DNA from 2 places in the Acidovorax sp. GW835-FHT14B10 genome. Region 1 is predicted to be linked to the other one. Evidence: riboswitches for the same ligand, from Rfam matches in the RefSeq annotation. Region 1 holds a riboswitch; the other holds the start of a gene.

Region 1 (4,530 bases):
GGCCAGGCAGCGGCTGGGCCGGGTCACGCCGTCGATCACATGCTTTTCGGTCTGCTGGCGCAGGCCGTACCAGGTCATGGCGACTTCGGTGCGGGTGTCGTCGGTGTAGAACTCGATGTCGTCATCGTTCACGCTGTTGGCGGGCAGCAGGGCCATCACGCCACTGGCGGTGAGCCAGCGGCCTTCGATGATCTTCTTGAGCATGGCCTGGCCGTCGGCAAACACGCGCGTGGCCTCCACGCCCACCACCTCGTCGGTCAGGATGGCGGGGTACGGGCCGGCCAGGTCCCAGGTCTGGAAGAACGGGCCCCAGTCGATGTATTTCGCCAGTTCGGCCAGGTCGAAGTTCTGGAACACCCGGCGGCCGAGGGCGCGCGGCACGGCGGGCTGGTAGGCCTGCCAGTCGATCGGCGTCTTGTTGGCGCGGGCCTTGGCCAGGGGCCACAGCGGCACCTGCTTCTTGTTGGCGTGCTGGGTGCGCACCTTGTCGTAGTCGGCGTTGACTTCCTGCACATAGCTCTCGACGCCGTCACCGAGCAGGCTTTGCGCCACGCTCACGCTGCGCGAGGCGTCGGGCACATAGACCACGGGGCCCTCGTAGTGCGGCGCGATCTTGACGGCCGTGTGCACGCGCGAGCAGGTGGCGCCGCCGATCAGCAGCGGAATTTTCTTGATGCGGAAATGCTCGTCCTTCTGCATCTCGCCGGCCACGTACTGCATTTCTTCGAGGCTGGGCGTGATCAGGCCCGACAGGCCCACGATGTCGGCGCCCTCGACCTTGGCGCGCGCCAGAATCTCGTGGCAGGGCACCATCACGCCCATGTTCACCACCTCGAAGTTGTTGCACTGCAGCACCACGGTGACGATGTTCTTGCCGATGTCGTGCACATCGCCCTTCACCGTGGCGATGACGATCTTGCCCTTGCTGCGCACGTCGCGGCCCGCAGCCTCGTCCTGGCGCTTTTCTTCCTCGATGTAGGGGATGAGGTGGGCCACCGCGAGCTTCATCACGCGCGCGCTTTTCACCACCTGGGGCAGGAACATCTTGCCCGCGCCGAACAGATCGCCCACGATGTTCATGCCGTCCATCAGCGGCCCTTCGATCACATGCAGCGGGCGGCCGCCCCTGGCCAGGATCTGCTGGTAGGCTTCTTCGGTGTCTTCGGTGATGAAGTCGGTGATGCCATGCACCAGCGCGTGGCTCAGGCGCTCGCCCACGGTCTTCGGATGCTCGGGCGTGCCGCGCCATTCGAGCTTCTTGCTCTCGTCCTTGGCGCCGCTCTTGGCGGTTTCGGCAACCTCGACCAGGCGTTCGCCGGCATCCGGGCGGCGGTTGAGCACCACGTCCTCCACGCGCTCGCGCAGCGTGGGTTCCAGATCGTCATAGACGCCCACCATGCCCGCGTTGACGATGCCCATGTCCATGCCGGCCTGGATCGCGTGGTACAGGAACACGGTGTGGATGGCTTCGCGCACCGGGTCGTTGCCGCGGAAGCTGAAGCTCACGTTGGACACGCCGCCCGACACCTTGGCGCCGGGCAGGTGCTGCTTGATCCAGCGCGTGGCCTCGATGAAATCGACCGCGTAGTTGTTGTGTTCCTCGATGCCGGTGGCCACGGCGAAGATGTTGGGGTCAAAAATGATGTCTTCGGGCGCAAAGCCCACCTCGTCCACCAGGATGCGGTAGGCGCGCTCGCAGATCTCGATCTTGCGCGCGTAGGTGTCGGCCTGGCCCTGCTCGTCGAAGGCCATGACCACGGCAGCGGCGCCGTAGCGCTTGACGAGCCGGGCCTCGTGCTTGAACTTCTCCACGCCCTCTTTCATGCTGATCGAGTTCACGATGCCCTTGCCCTGGATGCAGCGCAACCCGGCCTCGATCACCTCCCACTTGGAGCTGTCCACCATGATGGGCACGCGCGCGATGTCGGGCTCGGACGCGATCAGCTGCAGAAAGCGCACCATGGCCGCCTTGCTGTCGAGCATGGCCTCGTCCATGTTGATGTCGATGACCTGGGCGCCGTTTTCCACCTGCTGGCGCGCCACGGCCAGGGCCTCTTCGTACTGGCCATTCAGGATCATGCGGGCAAACGCCTTGGAGCCCGTGACGTTGGTGCGCTCGCCGATGTTGACGAACAGCGTGCCCTCGCCGATGGAGACAGGCTCCAGGCCGGACAGCTTCATGGGGGGAACGGAAATTTCAGACATGCGACTCACCTGTGCAGGAACAGCAGAAAAACAGGTGAGCGTCGTTGCGATGGGGCATGCGGTGCATGCGGCGCCCAAGCCTGACGGCCCCACCGGTGGTGGCAGCCGCTGCAACGCTCCTTGGGCGAGGCTGGATTTTAAGGGCGAACGCCCCGGCGCTCAGATGGCCGCAGGCTGCGCCGATGCCGGCAGCCCGAACACCCGGTCGAACCCCCAGTTGAAGACAAAGGTGTAGCAAAGAAAGAAAACGATGAGCGCCAGGTCCATCACGAAGGCCTGCCACAGGCTCACGTTGAACCACCAGGCAAACAGCGGCACCAGCGTGAACACCAGACCGCCCTCGAAGCCGATGGCATGGGCAATGCGGCGGCGCACGCTGCGCCCGCGCACGGCCTGGCGCGATTCCCAGCGCTCGAAGGCCCAGTTGAACAGCAGGTTCCAGACCACCGCCACCGCCGAGGCGGCCACCGATGCCACGCTGGAGTGCGCAGCACTCTGGCCCGTGAGCACTGCCAGCCCCCAGGTTGCCACGGCAATGGCGATGAGCTCGTACAAAGTCACATACAGCACGCGGCGGCGCACGCCCTGCAGGCCGGGGGCGGCGGGGGACGAGGAAACGGACAGGGTCACGGGTGCATGCACGGTCATGGCGGCACTTTATGTACGAATCACTGATATATAAAGTCAGCTTATTTCAGATTTATTGACAGATTGGCAGGCCATGGCCTTTTCTTCCGACAGCGTGCAGGTGTTTCTGGCGGTGCTCGACCGAGGCTCGTTTTCGGCCGCCGCGCGGGCGCTGTCGCGGGTGCCCTCGGCCGTGAGCATGACCATCGCCCACCTGGAGGCCGAGCTCGACGTGCAACTGTTCGACCGCAGCGGGCGCGAGCCCCGCCCCACAGCGGCGGCCCGGGCGCTGGAGCCGCAGGCGCGGCTGCTGGCCGCGCAGCTGCGGCAGCTCAATGCCCAGGCATTGGCGCTCACACAGGGCCTGGAGGAGCGCCTCACCCTGGCCATCGCCCCCGAGCTGCTGGCAGCGCGCTGGACGGCGCCGCTGGCCGCGCTGGCGCAGCAATACCCGCTGCTGCAGGTGGAGGTGCTGGCCGCGCCCCAGGGCGACGCGCTAGCCCTGCTGCACAGCGGGCGGGCACAACTGGCGCTGGTGTTCGAGCGCCCCAGCATCGACGGGCGCGAGGGTTTCCAGGAGGTGGGCAGCGAAACCCTGGTGGCCGTGATGGCGCCCCAGCACCCCGTGCTGGTGGCTGCGCGGGCGACCGCAGCTGCCCGCGGCGAGGCGCCCGAGCGGGCCCAGCTGCGCGAGGAACACCTCACCACCACGCGCCAGATCGTGGTGGCCAGCCGCGACCTGGCGCAGACCGACCCACGCTTCGTGTTTGCCCGCCACCACTGGCGCACCGACAGCCACCTGGCCGCCCTGGGCCTGATCGAGGCGGGCCTGGGCTGGGGCTGGCAGCCGCGCGCGCTGGTGCAGCCGCGCATCGCGGCCGGCTCGCTGGTGGAGATGCCGTTTGAAAACCTCAGCAACGGCGTGGCGCTATGGGTGGACGTGGTCTGGTCCAAAGAGCGCCCGCTGGGCCTGGGCGCGCGGCGCTTTGTGCAGCTGATCGCGCAGCAGGGTGCATCGGGTGGACAGGCCTGATTGACGACCAAAAAAGATTACGACGCTTATCCAGCAAGCGCCAGAAGCTATTCATTGCATAGCATTCAATGCCCATGTGTGCCGCAAGTGTGCATTGACCGGCCCGGCGCATTGCGCCAAGCTGGCCGCCCTACCCACCGAAAAACGACCATGAGCAAATCCCCCTTTCAAAGCAACGACAAGGCCCTGGCCAAGCGCTGGGCCGCCTGGCAACCCAAGCCGGCCAATGGCTCCGGCCCCAAACCGGTCTCGCTGAAGGATTTCGACCCCGACGCCACGCCGTTCATGAACGGCGAGAAGGCGCAGGCCAAGGAAGATGTGCAGGCCCTGGCGATCGAACTCGACACGCTGCAAGACCTGCTGTATGCCGACCGGCGCTACAAGCTGCTGGTGCTGCTGCAGGGCACCGACGCCTCGGGCAAGGACGGCACCGTGCGCGGCGTGTTCGGCAGCATGAGCGCCCTGGGTGTGCATGCCGTGGGCTGGAAGGCGCCCACCGAGCCCGAGCGCGCCCACGACTACCTGTGGCGCATCCACCAGCGGGTGCCGGGCGCCGGCGAGCTGACGGTGTTCAACCGCAGCCATTACGAAGACGTGCTGGTGCCAGTGGTCAACGGCTGGATCACGCCCGAGCAGCAGCGCCAGCGCCTGGCCCACATCAACGA
Region 2 (4,530 bases), on a different contig from region 1:
GGTGGCCCGCAGCGCCCCTTCGAGCTTGAGGCCGCCACGCGAGATGTACTTGGCCTCGGCATCGTCGAGCAGCCGCACCTCGGCCACGGACGGAATTTCGTCCCCGTTCTTGGCCACCTTCTGCCAGGGCGCCAGCGGCGACAGGCGCCACTCCACGCCCGCGGCAATCAGCCGCTGCGCCTGCGAGCGCGTGGCCGCATGGCCACGTTCCACCAAAAACACATCTGCGCGCATCGCGCCCATCCTTTTTGAGTCAAGTCAGCTGGTAGCGTTAGTAAATCAAGCGCCAGCAGCTCATATAAAAATAGCATCATTGAGCCGCGCCACCCGCCAGCGCCACCGCGGAACCGGCTTTGCCGGGCCGCTGGTGGCGTCCCCCTCAGGGGGAAGGCGCAAGCGCCCGAGGGGGAATCAGTACCTGTAGGTGTCGGGCTTGTAGGGGCCCTGCTTGGGCACGCCGATGTAGGCGGCCTGCTCGTCGCTCAGCTCGGTCAGCATGGCGCCCACCTTCTTGAGGTGCAGGCGTGCCACCTTCTCGTCGAGGTGCTTGGGCAGCACGTAGACCTTGCCCACGTCGTAGCCTTCGGGGTGGGTGAACAGCTCGATCTGCGCGATGGTCTGGTTGGCGAACGAGTTCGACATCACGAAGCTCGGGTGGCCCGTGCCGCAGCCCAGGTTCACCAGGCGGCCCTTGGCCAGCAGGATGATGCGCTTGCCGTCGGCGAAGATCACATGGTCCACCTGGGGCTTGATCTCTTCCCACTGGCAGTGTTCTTCGAGCTTGGCGACCTGGATCTCATTGTCGAAGTGGCCGATGTTGCAGACGATGGCCTGGTCCTTCATGGCCTTCATGTGTTCGAAGGTGATCACGTCACGGTTGCCGGTGGTGGTGACGAAGATGTCGGCCAGTGGCGCGGCCCATTCCATGGTCACGACCTTGAAGCCTTCCATGGCGGCCTGCAGGGCGTTGATGGGGTCGATCTCGGTCACCCACACCTGGGCGCTCAGCGCGCGCAGCGCCTGGGCACTGCCCTTGCCCACGTCGCCGTAGCCGGCCACCACGGCCACCTTGCCGGCGATCATCACGTCGGTGGCGCGCTTGATGCCGTCCACCAGCGATTCGCGGCAGCCGTAGAGGTTGTCGAACTTCGATTTGGTCACCGAGTCGTTCACGTTGATGGCGCGGAACAGCAGCGTGCCCTTGGCCGACATTTCCTTGAGGCGGTGCACGCCGGTCGTCGTCTCTTCGGTCACGCCGAGGATCTGGGCGCTCTTGCGGCTGTACCAGGTGCTGTCTTCGGCCAGCTTGGCCTTGATGGCGGCATACAGGATGCGCTCTTCCTCGCTGCCGGGATTGGCCAGCACGGAGGCGTCCTGCTCGGCCTTCTTGCCCAGGTGCATCAGCAGCGTGGCGTCGCCGCCGTCGTCCAGGATCATGTTCGGGCCTTCGCCCTCCGTGCCCTTGGCGCCGAAGTCGAAGATGCGGTGGGTGTAGTCCCAGTAGTCCACCAGGGTCTCGCCCTTGATGGCGAACACCGGCGTGCCGGTGGCGGCAATCGCGGCGGCGGCGTGGTCCTGGGTGGAGAAGATGTTGCACGAGGCCCAGCGCACATCGGCGCCCAGGGCTTTCAGGGTCTCGATCAGCACGGCCGTCTGGATGGTCATGTGCAGCGAGCCGGTGATGCGCGCGCCCTTCAGGGGCTGCCTGGCGGCGAATTCCTCGCGGATGGCCATCAGGCCGGGCATCTCGGTCTCGGCGATGCGGATTTCCTTGCGGCCCCAGTTGGCCAGGCCGATGTCGGCAATGGCGCTGTCGGCCAGGGTAGGTGCGTTGACGCGTGCGTTCATGGTTTGCTCCAAAGCATGTTTGAAAAAACCACTCGCCGGGGGGGAAGGGAAAAAGCTCACCACGCGGAAAGTGGATGAGCGTCGTTGCGAAAGTGACTCCGAGCCTCACGCCCCGCCAATGCTGGGGACGCTGCAACGCTCCTCGGATGAGGTCGGGATTATACGGACGCGCGCACCCGGCGCCACGCCATCCCGGCCGCCAGCCAGGGCGCATTCCCCGGCCACATGGCTCGGCATGCGCGGGACCCACCGATGCAAGCGCCGCATCCGCCGGCAACGATGCGCCCAGTGCGCGGGGAGGCATCCGTCACCAGGCCCCGTTGCCATGCATGGTGGCTGCCCCCCCCAGGTACGGCAGCGCTCCTTCATTTCTCGCCATAAACCACGAGTGCGCTGGCGTCGATCCGGACATTGCCATCCGGGAATTTCTGCTCGATGGCCCGATACACCTCTTCCCGAATCTTCTCTCCCGTGGCTTCGTCGGCCTGGCCCAGTGCGGCAACCACCGGTGCGGCCACTTCGGTCATGGCCTGCCAGTACACATCGGCGGTCTGGCAGTCGAGCCGTCCCGCCACCTCCCTGACCGACACATTTTTCAGCCCGGCCTGCGCCAACAGCGCCTCGCCCCAGCCCGCCTGGGCACAGCGGAACATGCCCGGCGCGCCCGGCGCCGGTGCAGGCAAGGCCATGTTCCGGTTGATCGCGCCCATGATGGCCGTCACCCAGAAATTTTTCTCCGCCACATTCCAGACCGCAGTGGCCAGGCGCCCGCCGGGTTTCAGGACACGCGCCATCTCCCGGGCCGCCAGATCCATGTCGGGGAAAAACATGAAGCCAAAGCGGCAGCTGACGGCATCAAAACTCTGGTCCGCAAAAGGCAGCGCGCACACATCGCACACGCGGGTCTCCACATTGGCCAGCCCGCGGCGCTGCGCATTCTCCCTGGCGATCTCCAGCATGTTCGCCGCCAGGTCGGTGACGACCACCCGCCCCTGCGGAATGCGCGCCGCAATCGTCAACCCGGGCTCTCCCGTGCCGCCGGCGACATCGAGCACCACGTCCTGGCCCTTCGGGTCCAGCCAACGGATGATTTCGTCGCCCATGGGGCGCAGGAAGTCCATGAACAGCTCATCCCATTTCTTCCAGCCCGCGGAGAACCGGTTCCAGGACGCTTGCTGTTGTTCGCGAATGCTTTCTAGTTGCGAGTCCATTTGAGGTACCTCCATAGATGGTGTGCAACCCTCCGCCCCTGCGGCGCGACCGCGCCGGCAGGAGACCCGGTCATTCCGATTCCTGATCCTTGGTGTCTGGGCGCTCAACCGCAGCCCGTGCCTTGCAAGGCAATGCGCAGCAACAACGACACGGGTGATGGAAGAAGGGAATCAGACGCGGATGATGTGGCCCTTGAGCGCGTAGAGGATGCCGATCACCTCGTTCTTCGTGCCATCGTCCAGCTGGTGCTTGCCCATGGCACCAACAATGTCATCCATGACCGCCAGATACTCCTGTTCACTGATGTTCATCCCCTTGTGCACCGTGAGCATGTCTCTGCCGGTGTAAGGCTGCGGTCCCCCGGCACCCGCACAGAAGAACTCGGTCGCCATTTTCTTGGTGTGCTCCAGGTCCTCGGCGTTCTCGAAACGGGTTTTGACGAGGGGATTGCTCAGGTGGGCGGCAATGACATCGTCCACGAGGCGGGCGATGCCCGCCGATTCGCCCAGCCGTTGGTAAAGCGTGGTACCCATGGTGAACTCCTTTCGGTCAAGAAACTCCTGAATACGTTGCGCGGTCTGCCCGAGCCACGGTGGAAAAAGCTTACGCACAACCGCGCCAGATTCCTTGGCGCCACCATGGGGAAGGCGTGGAGATTGGCTGAAGATGGTGGTGCGCCATATGATTCCGGCTCTGCTTCCGTGAAGGAGTAGCCGGTGCTGCTGACTTTCAGAGACTGTGAGCTCGATACCCGTCTGTTCACCTTGCGCTGCCAGGGGCAGACACGCCAGGTCGAGCCGCAGGTGTTCGACCTGCTGGCCTACCTGCTGCAGCACCGCCACCGCATCGTGCCCCGGCAGGAACTGCTGGATGCGCTGTGGGCCGGCAAGGTGGTGAGCGAGTCGGCCCTGAGCAGTTGCATCAAGGCGGCACGCCAGGCCATCGGCGACAGTGGCATGGCCCAAGCTTGCATTGCCACCATTCCACGCCGCGGCTACCGCTTCGTGGCAACGGCCACGGAACACGAACCGCCCACCCCCCTGTGCCAGAGCGCGCCCGGCGCAGGCCCGGATCTGCCTCTCGACAAAGCCCGCGACGCGCATCCGCACCGCGCGTCCATCGCCGTCATGCCCTTCGCCGACCTCTCGCCCGTGGCCGGTGGGCGTGGGGGCACAGCCGACGCACTGGCCCACGACGTCATCACCCGGCTGGCCCAGCTGCGCAGCCTGTTCGTCATCGCACAAGGCACCGTGTTCGCGCTGCATGAACGCGACATCGGCCCGCAGGAGGCCGCGCGCCTTCTTGATGTCGACTATGTGGTGAGCGGCACCGTGCGCCGCCACGCACGGCGTCTGGTGGTGACGGCCGAACTGGTGGAGGTCCGCACCGCGCACGTCGTCTGGGCCGACATCTTCGACCGCCCCCTGGACGACGCTTTTTTCGTCCTCGACGACATTGGCAGCCAGATCG

Evidence for each region. Region 1 has a riboswitch for S-adenosylhomocysteine ahead of metH (methionine synthase). Riboswitches for the same ligand answer to the same signal wherever they lie in the genome.
Region 2: it holds a riboswitch for S-adenosylhomocysteine, as region 1 does, so the genes downstream of both, ahcY (adenosylhomocysteinase) here and metH (methionine synthase) in region 1, are expected to answer to the same signal.

Annotation. Positions count from the first base shown of each region.
Region 1 is NZ_JBXAGC010000004.1:144,808-149,337, reverse strand. It holds gene metH (methionine synthase) at 1-2,256, opposite strand, end outside; S-adenosyl-L-homocysteine riboswitch at 2,235-2,333, opposite strand; gene AC1Q5S_RS05330 (PACE efflux transporter) at 2,365-2,796, opposite strand; gene AC1Q5S_RS05325 (LysR family transcriptional regulator) at 2,927-3,865, shown strand; gene AC1Q5S_RS05320 (PPK2 family polyphosphate kinase) at 4,016-4,530, shown strand, end outside.
Region 2 is NZ_JBXAGC010000002.1:231,670-236,199, forward strand. It holds gene AC1Q5S_RS03015 (TlyA family RNA methyltransferase) at 1-234, opposite strand, end outside; gene ahcY (adenosylhomocysteinase) at 412-1,848, opposite strand; S-adenosyl-L-homocysteine riboswitch at 1,918-1,996, opposite strand; gene AC1Q5S_RS03025 (class I SAM-dependent methyltransferase) at 2,214-3,059, opposite strand; gene AC1Q5S_RS03030 (group I truncated hemoglobin) at 3,231-3,593, opposite strand; gene AC1Q5S_RS03035 (winged helix-turn-helix domain-containing protein) at 3,777-4,530, shown strand, end outside.